2 regions of the Streptomyces sp. NPDC001513 genome follow, and region 2 is predicted to be linked to the other one. Evidence: riboswitches for the same ligand, from Rfam matches in the RefSeq annotation. Region 2 holds a riboswitch; the other holds the start of a gene.
What was found. Region 2 has a riboswitch for ZMP and ZTP ahead of ACFYZ4_RS06435 (bifunctional 5,10-methylenetetrahydrofolate dehydrogenase/5,10-methenyltetrahydrofolate cyclohydrolase). Riboswitches for the same ligand answer to the same signal wherever they lie in the genome.

Region 1: linked by a shared signal. The riboswitch ahead of glyA (serine hydroxymethyltransferase) and the one ahead of ACFYZ4_RS06435 (bifunctional 5,10-methylenetetrahydrofolate dehydrogenase/5,10-methenyltetrahydrofolate cyclohydrolase) in region 2 are both predicted to bind ZMP and ZTP.

Annotation. Positions count from the first base shown of each region.
Region 1 covers NZ_JBIAVU010000006.1:437,300-441,704, forward strand. Annotated here, with positions in the region: gene ACFYZ4_RS16715 (glutathionylspermidine synthase family protein) at 1-677, shown strand, start outside; gene rocD (ornithine--oxo-acid transaminase) at 693-1,895, opposite strand; ZMP/ZTP riboswitch at 2,044-2,134, shown strand; gene glyA (serine hydroxymethyltransferase) at 2,169-3,437, shown strand; gene trpS (tryptophan--tRNA ligase) at 3,686-4,405, shown strand, end outside.
Region 2 covers NZ_JBIAVU010000002.1:626,788-631,192, reverse strand. Annotated here, with positions in the region: gene ACFYZ4_RS06450 (SRPBCC family protein) at 1-23, shown strand, start outside; gene ACFYZ4_RS06445 (RNA polymerase sigma factor) at 77-1,669, opposite strand; gene ACFYZ4_RS06440 (methyltransferase domain-containing protein) at 1,883-2,644, opposite strand; ZMP/ZTP riboswitch at 2,702-2,820, shown strand; gene ACFYZ4_RS06435 (bifunctional 5,10-methylenetetrahydrofolate dehydrogenase/5,10-methenyltetrahydrofolate cyclohydrolase) at 2,914-3,759, shown strand; gene ACFYZ4_RS06430 (MAB_1171c family putative transporter) at 3,828-4,405, opposite strand, start outside.

The DNA of each region.
Region 1 (4,405 bases), on a different contig from region 2:
ACTTCGCGCACTCCGAGACCGACGAGCTCGGCGAGGACCTGATGACGGTCGCCTACCTCCAGGAGACCGCGGAGCAGGCCGGCCTGGACACCCACGCCCTCTCCGTCGAGCAGATCGGCTGGGACAGCCTGTCCGGCCGGTTCGTGGACGAGAAGCTCGGCTTCATCCGCAGCTGCTTCAAGCTCTACCCGTGGGAGTGGCTGGCCACGGACGAGTTCGGCCCGCAGGTCCTCGGCACGTACGACCACGGCGGCGGCACCGGCACCACCTGCTGGATCGAACCCCTGTGGAAGATGCTGCTCTCCAACAAGGCGCTGCTGGCGATCCTGTGGGAGCTCTTCCCCGAGCACCCGAACCTGCTGCCCGCCTACCTCGACGGACCGCGCGAGCTGGCCGAGGCCGGATCCGCCGGCTTCGTGGCCAAGCCCCTCTTGGGCCGCGAGGGCGCGGGCGTCACCCTGCACGGACCGGGCGACGAGGGCGGCGAGCCCTTCGTACCGGAGGAGGGCGAGCGGTACTGCTTCCAGGGCCTGGCCCCGCTGCCCGACTTCGACGGCAACCGGGTGGTGCTCGGCGCGTGGGTCGTCGAGGACGAGGCGGCGGGGCTCGGCATCCGAGAATCGGCGGGGCCGGTCACGGACGAGTACGCCCGCTTCCTGCCCCACGTGATCCTCTGAGGCTTGTTTGGAGGCTCAGGCCAGCACCGCCCTGAGCTGGTCCAGCCCCCAGTCCAGGTCCTCCTTGCTGATCACCAGCGGCGGGGCGAGCCGGATCGTCGATCCGTGGGTGTCCTTCACCAGCACCCCCCGGTCCATCAGCTTCTCGGAGATCTCCCGGCCCGTCCCGTGGCCCGGGGCGATGTCCACGCCCGCCCACAGCCCGCGGCCCCGTACGGCGGTCACGGCGCCCCCGCCGACCAGCAGGCCCAGCTCGTGGTGCAGGTGGTCGCCCAGCTCGGTGGCGCGCTGCTGGAACTCGCCGGTCCGGAGCATCGCGACGACCTCCAGGGCGACGGCGCACGCGAGCGGGTTCCCGCCGAAGGTGGACCCGTGCTGCCCCGGCCGGAACACCCCGAGCACGTCCCGGTCGGCGACGACGGCCGACACCGGCACCACGCCGCCGCCGAGCGCCTTGCCGAGGATGTAGACGTCGGGGACGACCCCCTCGTGCTCGCAGGCGAAGGTCTTCCCGGTCCGCCCCAGCCCCGACTGGATCTCGTCCGCCATGAAGAGGACGTTCCGCTCGCGGGTCAGCTCCCGTACGCCGCTCAGGTACCCGGCGGGCGGCACCAGCACCCCCGCCTCGCCCTGGATCGGCTCCAGCAGCACGGCCACCGTGTTCTCGGTGACGGCGTGGGACAGCGCGGTGAGGTCCCCGTACGGGACGATCTCGAAGCCCGGCGTGTACGGACCGAAGTGGTCGCGGGCGTCGTGGTCCGTCGAGAAGGAGACGACGGTCGTGGTCCGGCCGTGGAAGTTGTCGGCGGCGACCACGATCTTGGCGTGCCCGTCCGGGACGCCCTTGACCTCGTAGCCCCACTTGCGGGCGGTCTTCACCGCCGTCTCCACGGCCTCCGCGCCCGTGTTCATCGGCAGCACCATCTCCTTGCCGCAGAGCGCGGCGAGCTCGGTACAGAAGTCGGCGAACCGGTCGTGGTGGAAGGCGCGCGAGGTGAGCGTGACCCGCTCCAGCTGGGCCCGGGCGGCATCGATCAGACGCCGGTTGCCGTGCCCGAAGTTGAGGGCGGAGTACCCGGCGAGCATGTCGAGGTATCTGCGGCCCTCCACGTCGGTCATCCACGCACCGTCCGCGGACGCGACGACGACGGGCAGCGGATGGTAGGTGTGCGCGCTGTGCGCGTCGGCGGAGCGGATGACTTCAGCAGTTGTCGACACGGGGTCTCCGATCGTCCGTCTTGCCCGGTGCGGCGGTGACGAGGGTGGCGTCACCCTTCTTATCGTCGCTTTCTTATCGTCGCTTTGATGCCGGACGCGGAAACCTTCCGCGTCGCGCGGCGGCCGTCGCGCGGCGGCTAAGGTGGGCGGTACGCACGGCGACTGGCGCACGGAGAACGAACTCCGGGGGAGTCGTGCGCGTTCGACCGCATTCAGGGCCGCTCGCCTGGGCCTCGCGGGGTACCGATCACATCGACCCCGGAGGAGCCCGCCATGTCCGCGAGCCGCCATCCCGCCCTTTCCGCGACCGACCCCGAACTGGCGTCGTTCGTCGCGGCGGAGGAAGTCCTCCAGGCGCAGACGCTGCGCCTGATCCCCAGTGAGAACTACGTGTCCGCGGCCGTCCTGGAGGCCTCCGGCACCGTGCTGCAGAACAAGTACAGCGAGGGCTATCCCGGCCGCCGCTACTACGAGGGCCAGCAGAACATCGACCGCGTCGAGGCCCTGGCGGTCGAGCGGGCGAAGGGCCTGTTCGGCGTGGACCACGCGAACGTGCAGCCGTACTCCGGCTCGCCGGCCAACCTGGCCGTGTACCTGGCCTTCGCGAAGCCGGGCGACACCGTGATGGGCATGGCCCTGCCGATGGGCGGCCACCTGACGCACGGCTGGGGCGTCTCGGCGACCGGCTCGTGGTTCCGGGGCGTGCAGTACGGCGTCCAGGCCGACACCGGGCTCATCGACTACGACGCCGTGCGCGACCTGGCCCTCGCCGAGCGGCCCAAGCTGATCTTCTGCGGCGGCACCGCCCTGCCGCGCACGATCGACTTCGCGGCCTTCGCCTCCATCGCCGAGGAGGCGGGCTCGGTCCTGGTCGCGGACGTGGCCCACATCGCGGGCCTGATCGCGGGCGGCGCGCACCCGTCCCCGGCGGGGCACGTGGACGTCATCTCCACCACGACGCACAAGACCCTGCGCGGTCCGCGGGGCGCGATGCTGATGTGCCGGGAGGAGCACGCGAAGGCCATCGACAAGGCGGTCTTCCCCGGCCTCCAGGGCGGCCCGCACAACCAGACGACGGCCGGTATCGCGGTGGCCCTGCACGAGGCGGCCCAGCCGTCGTTCGTCTCGTACGCGCACGCGGTCGTCGCCAACGCGAAGGCGCTGGCCGCGGCGCTGCTGGAGCGGGGCTTCGACCTGGTCTCGGGCGGCACCGACAACCACCTGATCCTGATCGACCTGACGGGCAAGGACGTGCCGGGCAAGGTCGCGGCGAAGGCCCTGGACCGGGCGGGGATCGTGGTGAACTACAACACGGTCCCGTTCGACCCGCGCAAGCCGTTCGATCCCTCGGGGGTGCGGATCGGTACGCCGTCGCTCACGTCGCGGGGGCTGTCGGCGGAGCACATGCCGGTGGTCGCGGACTGGATCTCGCGCGCGGTCGACGCCGCCTCCAAGGGGGACGAGCCGGCCCTGGCCGCGGTCCGCGCCGAGGTCGCCGACCTCATGGCCGCCTTCCCGGCCCCCGGCCTCCCGCTGTCCTGACCCACGGCCCGCCTGCCGGGGCTCCGCCCCGGACCCCGCACCTCAAACGCCGGAGGGGCTGGATTTCCAGCCCGCCCGGCGTTTGAGGGCGCCCCCGAGCCGGAGAATCGGTCGCTTGGTCGGGGTTGGATCCGGACGGGCCGCTACCGTCCGGTACCCCGGTGCCGTACGGATCCGGTCGGCGCGACCCGCAAGGATCCGGCCGGCGGCGGGCCCGAGCCCGCCCCCGCACCTGAGAGAATGGGGCCATGGCTTCTGATCGTCCTCGCGCGCTCTCCGGCATCCAGCCCACCTCCGGTTCGTTCCACCTCGGGAACTACCTCGGAGCCATTCGCCAGTACGTCGCCCTGCAGGAGACGCACGACGCGTTCTACATGGTGGTCGACCTGCACGCGATCACCATGCCGCAGGATCCGAAGGATCTCCGCGCGAACACCCGCCTCTCCGCCGCGCAGCTGCTCGCCGCCGGCCTGGACCCCGAGCGCTGCACGCTCTTCATCCAGAGCCACGTGCCCGAGCACGCCCAGCTCGGCTGGGTCATGAACTGCATCACCGGTTTCGGCGAGGCCAGCCGGATGACCCAGTTCAAGGACAAGTCCGCCAAGGGCGGTGTCAACAGCGCCAGCGTCGGCCTCTTCACGTACCCGATCCTGCAGGTCGCCGACATCCTGCTCTACCAGGCGAACGCCGTCCCCGTCGGCGAGGACCAGCGCCAGCACATCGAGCTGACCCGCGACCTCGCCGAGCGCTTCAACACGCGCTACGGCCAGACCTTCACCCTGCCCGCCGCGCACATCGTCAAGGAGGTCGCGAAGATCTACGACCTCCAGGACCCGGCGATCAAGATGTCGAAGTCCGCGTCGTCGCCCAAGGGCCTGATCAACCTCCTCGACGAGCCCAAGGTCACCGAGAAGAAGATCAAGAGCGCGGTCACCGACACCGAGGCCGAGATCCGCTTCGACACGGAG
Region 2 (4,405 bases):
TGCTGGAGCACTCCGCGAGCTGACCGGAGAGACGGTGCGGCCCCCGGCATCGCCGGGGGCCGCACCGTCCTGCCGTTTAGTCGAGGTAGTCGCGCAGCACCTGCGAACGCGACGGGTGGCGCAGCTTCGACATGGTCTTGGACTCGATCTGGCGGATGCGCTCACGGGTGACCCCGTACACGCGGCCGATCTCGTCCAGGGTCTTCGGCTGGCCGTCGTTGAGGCCGTACCGCATGGAGACCACGCCCGCCTCGCGCTCCGAGAGCGTGCCCAGGATCGACTGGAGCTGCTCCTGGAGGAAGGTGAAGGACACCGCGTCCGCGGGCACGACCGCCTCGGAGTCCTCGATGAGGTCGCCGAACTCGCTGTCGCCCTCCTCACCCAGGGGGGTGTGCAGGGAGATCGGCTCGCGGCCGTACTTCTGGACCTCGATGACCTTCTCGGGGGTCATGTCGAGTTCCTTGCCCAGCTCCTCCGGAGTGGGCTCCCGGCCCAGGTCCTGGAGCATCTGGCGCTGCACGCGGGCGAGCTTGTTGATGATCTCGACCATGTGCACGGGGATGCGGATGGTGCGCGACTGGTCGGCCATGGCACGCGTGATCGCCTGCCGGATCCACCAGGTCGCGTACGTGGAGAACTTGAAGCCCTTGGTGTAGTCGAACTTCTCCACGGCGCGGATCAGACCGACGTTGCCCTCCTGGATCAGGTCCAGGAAGAGCATGCCGCGGCCGGTGTAGCGCTTGGCGAGGGAGACCACGAGGCGGAGGTTGGCCTCCAGCAGGTGGTTCTTCGCCCGGCGGCCGTCCTCGACGAGGATCTCCAGCTCGCGCTTGAACGCGGGCTTGTGGTCCTCCTCCTCTTCGAGCTTGTACTCGGAGAAGAGACCCGCCTCGATGCGCTTGGCGAGCTCCACCTCCTGCTCGGCGTTGAGGAGCGGCACCTTGCCGATCAGCTTGAGGTAGTCCTTGACGGGGTCGGCGGTGGCGCCGGCCACCATGACCGTCTGCGCCGGGGCGTCGTCCTCGTCGTCGTCGGACAGGACGAAGCCCTGGGTGCCGCCGGCCTTGGGGGCCTCTTCCTCGGCCTCGTCGGCCAGGTCCTCGGCGGCCCAGTCCTCGCCCTCCGCCACGGGGGTCTCGCCCTCGTCGGCGTCCTTGGCGCTGGTCTTCTTCGCCGTGGCGGTCTTCTTCGCCGTGGCGGTCTTCTTGACGGCGGTCTTCTTGACCGTGCGCTTCTTCGGCTCGGCGGCGGCATCGGCCGACGCCTCGTCCGGGGCGGCGGCGGCCGGCGATGCGGATATCGCCGAGGCCGTGGCCGTGGCGGTGCTGGCGGCCGAGGTCTTGCGCGCGCCGATGGGGCGCGGCGCGGCGGCGGCCTTCTTGGCCACGGTGCGGGCCGGGGCGGCGGCAGCCTTGCGGGGCTTCTTCGCGGCAACCTTGGTGGCGGGCGCCGCGCTGACGTGGAGGGCGACACCCTCCTCGTCCAGGACCTGGTTCAGGCTGCGCAGGACCCGCTTCCACTGGTCCACCGGGATGCGGCCGGCCTCGAAGGCCTGGCGCACGTCGTCACCGTTGATGTGACCCTGCTCGCGGCCGCGCTCGACGAGCGCGACCAGGGCCTCGGATTCGGCGATCTCCGGAGGGAACGTACGGGACGGGCTGAGCGACACAAGGAGCCTCTCGTTGCGAACAGATAAGGGGTAAGCGGGACATCATCGCGCGGACTCGGGAAACAGACCCGAGGGGGGTCTGTATTCCGGGCCGCGCGAGGACACCTGTCGGTTCATCGCATGCCCGAGTCGATTCGTTACGCGCTGAATTGAGTGACCTGCGCCACGCTGTGGCCGCGCAACCAATTCGGCGTGGATCCGTCCACCCTCCTTTCAGCCCTTTTTGCGGGCCTCGACGAGGAAGCGGGCGGTGTGCGCGACGAACGGACCTTCGCGTTCGATCCGTTCGTGCAGCTCGCGCAACCGGTCCCGGTACTGCCCGACCGTGAAGCCGGGCACCATCCAGATCACCTTCCTCAGAAAGTAGATCACGGCTCCGATGTCGTGGAACTCCGTGCGCAGACGTTCGGAGCGCAGATCGACGACTTCGAGGCCGGCCTTCGTGGCCTCGGCGACCGCGTCGTCGGGGTGCCGGCCGCGCCGGACGTCCTCCGGCTGCGGACCGAGGAAGTACTCGACGAGCTCGAAGACGCTCGCCGGGCCGACCTGCTGCGAGAGGTAGGTGCCGCCCGGCGTCAGCACTCGCGCGATCTCCTCCCACCAGATGGTCACCGGGTGCCGGCTGGTCACCAGCTCGAAGGCCTCGTCGCCGAAGGGCAGCGGGGGCTCGTCGGAGTCGGCGATCACCACCGCGCCCAGCGGGTGCAGCAGCCGGGTCGCCTTCTCGACATTGGGCGGCCAGGACTCGGTGGCGGCCATCAGCGGGGGCAGGGGCCCGGACCCGGCGAGGACCTCGCCGCCGCCGGTCTGGACGTCCAGCGCCGACCGGACCCGGGACAGGCGCTCGGCCAGCAGCCGCTGGTAGCCCCAGGAGGGGCGCTGCTCGGTCGCCCGGCCGTCGAGCCACGAGAAGTCCCAGCCGTCCACGGAGACGGACTCCGCCTCGGCGACAAGATGGTCGAAAGTGCGCGTCATGTATCGATCGTCCCAGGTCGGGCGCCGGTCATCCACCGCATATGTCGACTACAGTGGGCTGCGGGCCGTGACTGGCGTTCGGGTGGATCACCACCGGGGAGCGGCCCGGCGTACCTGCGGATCCTCGGACCTGCGGACATCCGGTACGTCGACTGCCGCGCGCCTGGGCGAACCGCGATCCGCAGCGACGTTCAGGAGACCCCGTGACGACTGCCCAGACTGCCCCGGCCGCCCAGCCCGCCGAGGCCGCCACCGACACCGCCCGGCTGATGGACGGCACCGCCCTCGCCCGCCGCATCTCGGAGCAGACCGCCGCGTACGCGGCGAAGATCACCGAGCGCACCGGCACCGCGCCCTGCCTCGCGACCGTGCTGGTCGGCGAGGACCCCGCGTCCGTCACCTACGTACGCATGAAGCAGAACCGCTGCGCCAAGGCCGGGATCACCTCCCGCCACGTCGAGCTGCCGGCCGAGACCACCACCGAGGAGCTGGTGGCCACCCTCACCGCGCTCTCCGAGGACCCGGAGATCAGCGGCATCCTGCTCCAGCACCCCGTCCCGCACCACATCGACGAGCGCGCCGCCTTCGAGGCGATCGCCCCGGGCAAGGACGTCGACGGGGTCACCATGCACTCCTTCGCCGCCATGGGCTTCGGGCTGCCGGGCTTCGTCTCCTGCACCCCCGGCGGCATCATGCGCCTGCTCGCCGCCTATGACGTGGACCTGACCGGCAAGCACGCCGTCGTCGTCGGCCGCAGCGCCATCCTGGGCAAGCCGGCCGGGATGCTGCTGCTGGAGCAGAACGCCACCGTCACCTACTGCCACTCCCGCACCGTGGACCTGCCCTCGATCGTGCGCCAGGCGGACGTCCTGGTCGCCGCCGTCGGCAAGGCCGAGTTCATCCGGGGCGAGGACATCAAGCCGGGCGCGGTGGTCCTGGACGCCGGGTACAACGAGGGCAACGTCGGCGACGTCCACTTCCAGTCCGCCGCCGCGCGCGCCTCGCTGATCACCCCGGTGCCCGGCGGTGTCGGCCCGATGACCATCGCCGTCCTGCTGGAGCAGACCGTCCGGGCGGCCGCCGCGCAGGCCGGGCTGGACCTCGCGGAGCTCTGACCGTGCGAGGAACGCCCCGGGCCCATGGGTCCGGGGCGTTCTCCGTTCGGGGCCGGGCAGGGCCGGGCTCAGGCCGCGGCGGCGGAGCGGGCGGCCGCGGCGACGACGGGGGAGCTGCGGAACTCGCGCGCCAGGGCGGTCAGCGGCTGGTCGGACAGCCGCGGCGGCTCGGGGTGCTGCGCGGGCCCGGCGGCCGGCCCGCAGGCGTTCCTGCGCCCGCACGCGGCGGCCAGCATGGCCGCGTCGGCCACGGCCGAGGCGCGCCCCTCGCTCGCGCCCTGCCCGCGCGCGGCCTCGTACGCGGCGCTGCGCACGGCCGGATCGAACCAGCCGGCCAGCGCCAGGATGCCGTCGTCGATCGCCGACTCGCGGTGCAGGAGCCGGATGCCGATAGGGGACCACCAGGCCAGCGGAACGGTCCGGCCCTGGCCCGCGGCGAATCCGCGCAGTGCCTTCCACAGCGGGCGCAGCCGCCGGTACTGGCCGAGGGCCTGCCACGTCGCCGACCCGCCGACCAGCGGCACGACGAAGCCGGCGCCGAGCAGCAGCGCGGATGCCGAGGCCAGCGGCGGAGCCACGTCCGTGGACAGGAACACCCAGTCGCGGCCGGCCCAGCGGGCCACCACCGAGGCCCACTTGGCGACCA